4 regions of the Pantoea sp. Lu_F5_004 genome follow, and region 1 is predicted to be linked to each of the others. Evidence: predicted binding sites of a transcription regulator. Region 1 holds the regulator's gene; each other region holds the start of a gene.
What was found. Region 1 encodes sigma-54, which starts transcription at its own class of promoters, with help from an activator protein. Its sites were predicted from a motif close to GTTGGCACANNTTTCGCTNT; they were not measured.
Positions count from the first base shown of each region.

Region 2: ACR8BN_RS15090 (gamma-glutamyltransferase family protein) is a predicted target of sigma-54. The motif match lies at 1,348-1,367, and genes of this name have one in related genera.
Region 3: glnK (P-II family nitrogen regulator) is a predicted target of sigma-54. The motif match lies at 1,051-1,070, and genes of this name have one in related genera.
Region 4: ACR8BN_RS04875 (circularly permuted type 2 ATP-grasp protein) is a predicted target of sigma-54. The motif match lies at 774-793, and genes of this name have one in related genera.

Region 1 covers NZ_CP194946.1:3,706,198-3,708,402, reverse strand. The annotation lists gene hpf (ribosome hibernation promoting factor) at 1-148, opposite strand, end outside; gene rpoN (RNA polymerase factor sigma-54) at 170-1,603, opposite strand; gene lptB (LPS export ABC transporter ATP-binding protein) at 1,652-2,205, opposite strand, start outside.
Region 2 covers NZ_CP194946.1:3,216,864-3,219,068, reverse strand. The annotation lists gene ACR8BN_RS15090 (gamma-glutamyltransferase family protein) at 1-1,312, opposite strand, end outside; gene hpxU (MurR/RpiR family transcriptional regulator HpxU) at 1,451-2,205, shown strand, end outside.
Region 3 covers NZ_CP194946.1:3,067,424-3,069,628, forward strand. The annotation lists gene amtB (ammonium transporter AmtB) at 1-626, opposite strand, end outside; gene glnK (P-II family nitrogen regulator) at 661-999, opposite strand; gene ACR8BN_RS14375 (SmdB family multidrug efflux ABC transporter permease/ATP-binding protein) at 1,257-2,205, opposite strand, start outside.
Region 4 covers NZ_CP194946.1:1,024,783-1,026,987, reverse strand. The annotation lists gene oxlT (oxalate/formate MFS antiporter) at 1-248, shown strand, start outside; partial or broken gene ACR8BN_RS04880 (hypothetical protein) at 383-544, opposite strand; gene ACR8BN_RS04875 (circularly permuted type 2 ATP-grasp protein) at 830-2,205, shown strand, end outside.

The sequences.
Region 1 (2,205 bases):
CCACCTGTGTGACTTTCTCAACCTTCAGGACAATATAGACCTGATTGATATGTTCAAAATAGTGTTCCAGTTTGGCAAATTTACCGTTGACGAATTCACGCAGAGGTGGAGTGATTTCAACGTGTTGCCCGGTCAGGTTCAGCTGCATAGGTCTTCCTTCTCATTTCTTTCAAACCAGTTGTTTACGCTGGTTCGATGGCGGGATGGATAAAGACTCACGATATTTGGCGACGGTGCGCCGTGCCACCATGATCCCCTGATCAGATAACATGGAGGTCAGTTTACTGTCGCTCAAGGGTTTGGCTGGATTTTCCGCCGAAATTAATTTTTTCACCAGGGCACGAATCGCGGTAGAGGAGGCTTCACCGCCACCTTCCGTATTAACGTGACTGGAGAAAAAGTACTTCAGTTCAAAAATGCCACGCGGGCTGTGCAGATACTTCTGCGTGGTAACGCGGGAGATGGTCGATTCGTGCATCTCAACGGCCTGGGCAATATCCGCCAGCACCATCGGGCGCATAAATTCTTCACCCTGCTCGAAAAAGGCCTGCTGCTGCTCAACAATACAGCGCGTCACTTTCAGCAGGGTATCATTGCGGCTTTCCAGGCTCTTAATCAGCCAGCGGGCTTCCTGCAGATTACTGCGAATGAACTGGCTGTCGCTGTCGTTCCGCGTCGCGCCGCTCATTGCCGCATAGTGCTGATTGATCTTCAGGCGTGGCACGCTATCGGCATTGAGTTCAACCGTCCAGCGGCTGCCGACTTTACGTACCAGCACATCGGGAATGACATATTCTGGTTCGCCGGTGTTGATCGACTGACCCGGACGCGGGTCCAGCGACTGAATCAGCAGCATCGCCTCTTTCAGCACCTCTTCTTTCAGGCGTGTGACCCGCATCAGGCTGCGGAAGTCGTGGTTTGCCAGCAGATCGAGATGTTCGCTGACGATCAGGCGCGCCTCTGCCAGCATCGGCGTTTCGGGCGCATATTGTGAAAGCTGCACCAGCAGGCAGTCACGCAGATCGCGCGCGCCGACACCAATCGGGTCAAAGCGCTGGATGCGTTTCAGCACCGCTTCAACTTCATCCGCTTCGAGCTCATCATCGCCGATGCTGTCAAGAATCTCTTCAAGCGAAACGGTGAGATATCCGGTGTCATCAATAGCATCGACAATAGAGGTGGCAATGGCGCGATCGGTATCGCTGAACGGCGTCAGTCCGACCTGCCACATCAGATAATCCTGCAGTGACTGGGTCGTCTCGCCCTGATAAACCGGTAACTCATCATCCTGGTAATCGGTGCCGGTGCCGGAAGGCGTACCCGCGGTGTAGATCTCATCCCAGGTCGCATCCAGCGGCAGTTCATCAGGCATCTCTTTCTGCTCAAGCGCTTCGCGTGTATCCAGCGCCTCGGCCTCTGAAGACTCCCGTGAATCGATCTCTTCATGCAGGTCAGTCTGCTCAAGCAGCGGATTACTTTCCAGCGCAAGCTGAAGTTCCTGCTGGAGTTCAAGCGTAGAGAGTTGCAGCAGGCGAATCGCCTGTTGCAATTGCGGAGTCATTGCCAGCTGTTGGCTGAACCTGAGTTGTAAACCTTGCTTCATAGACAGGATGATCGTTCCCAGGTAAACATCGGTATTAACGACACCTTATCAGAGTCTGAACTCTTCACCCAAATAAACCCGCTTAACCTGCTCATCCGCAAGAATTTCATTCGGTGTGCCGTGTGCGATCAGGTGCCCCTGACTGACGATATAAGCCCGCTCACAGACCGCTAACGTTTCGCGTACGTTATGGTCGGTAATCAGCACACCGAGGCCGCTGTCACGCAGATGCTCAATGATCTTCTTAATGTCGATAACGGAGATGGGGTCAACACCGGCAAAAGGTTCATCCAGCAGGATAAATTTAGGATTAGCCGCCAGCGCCCGCGCAATCTCAACACGACGTCGCTCACCACCCGAAAGTGCCTGGCCCATGCTGTCGCGCAGGTGCTCAATGTGAAACTCTTCCATCAGTTCACGGGCGCGATCCTGGCGTTGCTCTTCGGTCAGATCGTCACGGATCTGCAAGACCGCCATCAGGTTATCGTAGACGCTGAGGCGACGGAAGATCGATGCCTCCTGCGGCAGATAGCCGATGCCACGACGCGCACGAGCATGCAGCGGCAGGATGCTGATATCTTCATCATCAATAATAATGCGGC
Region 2 (2,205 bases), 490 kb from region 1:
GGGTAAAAATCGCCGCCTGAGTCTGCGGCTGACCATCCCCGCCCATCGCGCCATACACCAGCGTCCGGCCATCTTTCAGCCGTGCGGCGGCAGGATTCAGGGTATGAAACGGCTGCTTACCGGGTGCCAGGGCCAGCTGATGGTCGGGATCGAGGCTGAAAGCGGCGCCACGGTTCTGCCAGGTGATACCCGTGCCGGGCAGCACCACACCGCTGCCAAATTCGTGATAAATGCTCTGAATAAAGGAGACGGCCAGACCGCTGCTGTCCATCACGCCCATCCAGACCGTATCGCCCGGCCCGCGTCCGTTACCCCATGCCGCGGCCTCACCATCGGTGATCTGGCTGGCGAGCGTGGCAAGGTGATCGCTGTCCAGCAGCGCCTGCAAATCTTCCGTGACGTGACGCGGATCGGTGATGTGTTTGTCGCGCAGCGCAAACGCTTTTTTGGTGGCTTCCACGATACGGTGCACCGTCTGCGCATCGTCAGCCTCCGCCATCTCCAGCCGATCGGTGATGCCCAGGATCGCCAGCGACACCATGCCCTGTGTTGGCGGGGTGATATTCCAGATATCACCTTCGCTGTGGGAGAGATGCAGCGGCGTCGTGCGGCGGGCGCGATGCTGCTGCAGATCGGCCAGCGTCACCGGCATGCCCAGCGTAGCCATCCCATCGGCCATATGGTGAGCCAGCGTGCCGCGATAAAAGCTCTCGAGCCCCTCTTCAGTAAGCTGGCTCAGGGTGTTTGCCAGGGCGGGCTGGGTAAAACGGCTGCCTGGCTGCGGCACGTTGCCGTCAGGCATAAAGGTGGCGCTGAAGCCGGGCTGATGCTGCAATTCACTGCGGAACGTCGCGGTGGCGGCGCTCTGTGAGGCGGTCACCGGAATACCGTCGGCGGCGTAGCGAATCGCATCGCGCAACAGACGTGCCAGCGGCAGCGGTGGGGTGCCCATCTCAGCCGAGAGATTCAGTGCCTCCTGCCAGCCGCTGACCGTACCGGCCACGGTCAGTGCCGCTTTCGGCCCGCGATGCGGAATCTTAGGGTGATCGGCGTAGAAATCGTGATGAGCCAGCGAACCGGCTGCGCCGCTGGCGTCGATAGCGACAGGATCGCCGCCGGGCGGCAGAATCAGCCAGAAACCATCACCGCCCAGTCCATTCATATGCGGGTAGACCACGGCGATGGTCGCGGCAGCGGCCACCATCGCTTCAATGGCATTACCGCCATCACGCAGTACCGCGAGTGCGCTTTCACTCGCCAGATGGTGTGGCGTCACCGCCATACCCTGCGGGGCCATATTGCTTTGAATCATCTTTTTCTCGTTCTTCGGGTAACAGAACCCATATCAAAGCAAGAGCTGTTCCAGTTTTCACCCTCAGCTGACAATGCGCCGGTTAACCTGGCGTAAATTGTGCTAGCTTCTGCTGAAACAAAAGTTACAGGACGGGTTATGAAACAGCTTGATGAACGACTCAGAAGTCACTATCCCCAGCTCTCTCCGCAGGAGCAGCGCATTGCCGACTTCGTGTTTGACCACTTCGATGACCTGATCAGCTACAACAGTGCCGAGCTGGCGCGGCTCAGTGGCGTGTCGAAAGCCACTGTCAGCCGGCTGTTTAAGCGTCTGGGCTATGAAAAGTACAAGGATATGCGTGATGAGCTACGCATCCTGCGCCAGAGCGGCATGCCGCTGACCGATAATCGTGATGCGGTGCAGGGCAATACGCTGCTGGCGCGACACTACAAGCAGGAGATGGCTAACCTGACGCAGTGGGTGAACAGTCTGGATGCCCGGCACTTTAATGAGGTTATTCAGCAGCTGGCGCAGGCAAAACGCGTCTTTATCATCGGCATGCGCAACGCCTATCCGGTGGCGCTGCATCTGCGGCAGCAGCTGGTGCAGGCGCGTTCGCAGGTACATATCCTGCCGCAGCCGGGCCAGACGCTGGCTGAGGAGCTGGTGGATATTACGCCGGAGGATATGGTGGTTGTGATGGCCTTCCGTCGTCGTCCCCGCATCATTCGCCCGCTGATGCAGCAGTTGCAGGCGGCCGGTATCCCGCTGCTGGCGCTGTGTGAGCCGCAGGCGCAGACGGTGATTGCGCTGGCGCGCTGGCAGCTCTGTACGCCGCTGGACAGCGTTTCCGCCTTCGACAGTTATGGCTCAGCCATGAGTCTGGTTAACCTGATTGCCAATGCACTGCT
Region 3 (2,205 bases), 640 kb from region 1:
CCGGCACGTTTGCCCACCAGATAAGCGCCCACCAGACCGGCGACAGCGGCGTTAATATGCACCACGGTGCCGCCAGCAAAGTCCAGCGCGCCATCCTGTGCCAGGAAACCGCCAGCCCACACCATGTGCGCGATAGGCAGGTAAGCCAGGGTCAGCCAGACGCCGACAAAAATCAGTACGGCAGAGAAACGGATGCGTTCTGCGATAGCACCGACAATCAGGCCCACCGTGATACAGGCAAACGAGGCCTGGAACGCGACGTGAATATATTGATAAAAGCTGCCCATGACGGCGGTCAGCTGAATGTTTTTCAGCATCACCCAGTTAAAGCTGCCAAAGAATGCGTTGCCTTCACTGAACGCCAGTGAATAGCCGTAAACCATCCACAATACGCAGACCAGTGAGAAGGTGACGGCAACCTGGGTCAGCATCGACAGCACGTTTTTACCGCGAATCAAACCACCGTAAAACAGCGCGATACCTGGAATTGACATAAACAGCACCAGCGCGGTGCAAATCATCATAAATGCGTTATCAGCCTTGTCCGCAACGGCAGGCGCAGCCATCGCGAGTGAGGGTAACAGTGCCAGGCTGGTGAGGCCCAACTTAGCGAAAATTTTATTCATTTTTATTCCATCCCATCACAGTACTGAGTCTTTATTACAGAGCGGCTTCGTCGGTCTCGCCGGTACGAATACGGATGACGCGCTGCAGTTCAGCTACGAAAATTTTACCGTCGCCAATTTTGCCGGTGTAAGCCGCTTTACTGATGACATCCACCACTTCGTCTAACTGATCGTCGGCAATAGCGATATCAATTTTGACCTTAGGCAGGAAGTTCACGCTGTACTCTGCGCCACGATAAAGCTCTGCATGGCCCTTCTGACGGCCAAAACCTTTCACTTCGGAGACGGTCAGTCCCTGAATGCCGATAGAGGATAAAGCTTCACGTACATCCTCCAGCTTGAATGGCTTAATTACGACGGTAACCAGCTTCATTGGATCCCCTCCAGCGAGTAAATAGGTAACGTTTACGGACACGCAGGTATATAAGCAAAGCCTGTGCCAGAGTGTGAAAATGTCGGTAATCCATTGTTCAGGCGAGACGCGGCAAGGGATGCTTTAAAGAGGATGGGAAACAGAGAGGCCGTACAGGGGAAATTGCAGCGGAGGACTGCACTCCTTTGGTGCTTCAGGCGTCAAAGGAGTGCATTTATACAGATTAATCTGATAAAGGTGCGCAAAAAAGGTGCAAGTCAGCCTTCAGTTGTTACAGCGACGCCCGATACTAGATCTTCACCTGCCTGCTGCAGCTGATACATCTGCCAGTAACGTCCCTGCATCGCCAGCAGTTGCTGATGCGTACCCTGCTCAACCACACGACCACGATGCAGCACCAGAATCTTGTCTGCTTCAATAATCGTTGAGAGGCGGTGAGCAATCACCACCAGCGTGCTGTGCTGGCGCAGCGTCTCTAGCGTCTGCTGAATGGCCTGCTCGGTGCCGGAGTCGATATTGGCCGTCGCTTCGTCGAGGATCAGTATCTGCGGCAGATCAACCAGCACCCGGGCCAGTGCCAGCAGCTGCTTCTGTCCGACCGACAGATTGTTGCCCTGCTCGCCCAGCCGGGTATGAATCCCCTCCGGCAACGCATGCGCCAGCGGAGCCAGCTGCACCTGTTCCAGCACCGTCCAGACGGCCTCTTCGCTGATGTCGCGTCCCAGCCGCACATTCGCCAGCAGCGTATCGGCCAGCACCACCGGATCCTGTTGCACCATCGCAATACCGCGCCGCAGCACGGCATGGCTCAGGTCGCTGATGGGTCGATCATCAATGCGGATCTCGCCGCGCGTCACCGGGTAGTAACCCATTAACAGGTTCGCCAGCGTGCTTTTACCGCTGCCGGTATGTCCCACCAGCGCCACAAACTCGCGTGGGGCAACCTCAAGGTTGATATCACTGAGCACATCGCGGTTTTCACGGTAGGCAAAACTCAGATTGTTCAGGGTGATACGACCTGAAGCCAGCGGTTGCTGATCGGCACCATACTGCTGCTGTGCGGCATCCATCAGTTCGAAAATACGCTCACCTGAAACCACTGCCTGCTGCAGCATCGATTGCTGAGTGGTCAGCTCAATCAGCGGCTCATTCAGACGCCCCAGATAGGTAATAAAGGCATAGAGTACCCCCACTTCAAACACGCCA
Region 4 (2,205 bases), 1.4 Mb from region 1:
CCACACTGACCGACACCTTTGGCAGTGAAAATGCTTCAGCGAACTATGGTTGGTTGTATATTTCACAGGGTATCGGCGCAATCTTTGGCGGTCCGCTGGCGGCACTGATGTATCAGCACACCCATAACTGGCACCTGGTCTTTGGCTGCGCTATTACCTTCGACTTTATCACCGCCGGTCTGGCGTTATGGGTGCTCAAGCCCTGGCGTACGCGATTCTTGCACGCGCAAAATAATCTTTCACACTGATTATCGGGTAGTGAACAAAGCTCGTAAAACAGCTTCCCCACTTCGTGCAGTGCCAGTGAAAATATCCCGTCAGTCAGATTGCGGACACAGAAAACAGCCGGGACCTCAACCGTCCCGGCCAGAACATTACGCCAGAAACTATAATCAACCGCAGCGAAATATCTGCTGCCATGTTCGTTATAGCTATAGTCGCCACGGTTGAGATTTTTATCGGTCAGATTCAAAACCCCTGCGCGGATCTTTACCGTTTTACTCACCTTATACGACCCGCCTGTATTCCAGATGGAGTATCCGCCCAGCGCATCGGAGTCGTATAAGGACGACATTATCCCGCGCACCACTTCGATACGTTTGATCGATTCCGCGGGGATTCAGCTCAGATCGGAATCGTTATGGCGAAGGTGGTTTTTTGTCCACCACGGCACATTTAGCGCCATATTAAGACACTCCCGCGCTGGGCCTGCACCAAAAAAGGGCTTTGGACGTTGCAACACTACGTCTTTGCACCGTTTCGCTTCTTCAGATGCTGGCACACTTTATGCTTGGGTAGATTGACAGCCTTTAACGTCTGCGAGGTGACGATGCTGAATATCAATCTCTCCGCTTCACCCTTTTTTGATGAGATGCTTCTGGCTGAAGGTGAGCACCGTGACCACTACGCCGCCTACTGGCAATGGCTGCAACAGGCTGACCACCTGGCTATACAGCGCAAGCGGGAAGAAGCCGCCCTCCTGTTTCACCGGGTAGGTATTACCTTCAATGTCTACGATGACGATAATGGTGCTGAGCGGTTGATCCCGTTCGACAGCGTGCCACGTATTATACCGGCCGCCGAATGGGCCATGCTCGATGCCGGCATTCGCCAGCGTGTGCAGGCACTCAATGCCTTCCTCTACGATATCTACCATGAACAACATATTCTGAAGGCGGGAATCATTCCGGCAGAACAGGTTCTGGCTAACGAACAGTATCAACCCTGTATGCAAGGCGTTGATCTCCACCGTGATATCTATGCGCATATTGTTGGCGTAGATATGGTGCGCAACAGTGATGGCGAATATTACGTCCTGGAAGATAATCTGCGTACCCCCTCCGGCGTCTCCTATATGCTGGAGAACCGTAAAATGATGATGCGGCTCTATCCGGAACTCTTTGCGCAGCAACGCATTGCTCCCGTAGAACGCTATCCATCGCATCTTTTACAAACGCTTCGCGAAAGCTCACCGATTAACGATCCCACCGTGGTGGTATTGACCCCAGGCCGCTTTAACAGCGCTTACTTCGAACACAGCTTCCTGGCCCAGCAGATGGGCGTTGAACTGGTTGAAAGCGCCGATCTGTTCGTTAAGGATGGCATGCTGTTCATGCGCACGACTGCCGGGCCATGCAGAATACATGTGATCTATCGTCGGGTTGATGACGCCTTCCTCGATCCGCTGGCATTCCGCCCGGACTCCATGCTCGGCGTACCGGGACTGCTGTCGGTTTACCGGGCTGGCAATGTCGTCCTGGCCAATGCCATCGGCACTGGCGTGGCTGATGACAAATCTATCTACCCCTACGTACCGGATATGGTGCGCTTTTATCTGCAGGAAGAACCGATCCTCAACAACGTGCCAACCTGGCAGTGCAGACATAAAAATGAGCTGTCGTATGTGCTGGCCAACCTCGAAAAAATGGTCGTGAAAGAGGTTCACGGTGCTGGCGGTTACGGCATGTTGATTGGACCCGCCGCGAACAAAGCTGAACTCGCCCACTTCCGTGACCTGTTGCTGGCTCGTCCGCAGAATTATATCGCGCAAAACACGCTGGCGTTGTCCACCTGTCCCACTTTTGTCAACGACGGACTGGCACCACGTCATATCGACCTCCGACCCTTTGCGCTGAGTGGTGCGGAGATTCGACTGGTGCCCGGCGGCCTTACCCGCGTCGCGTTGACGGAAGGTTCGTTGGTCGT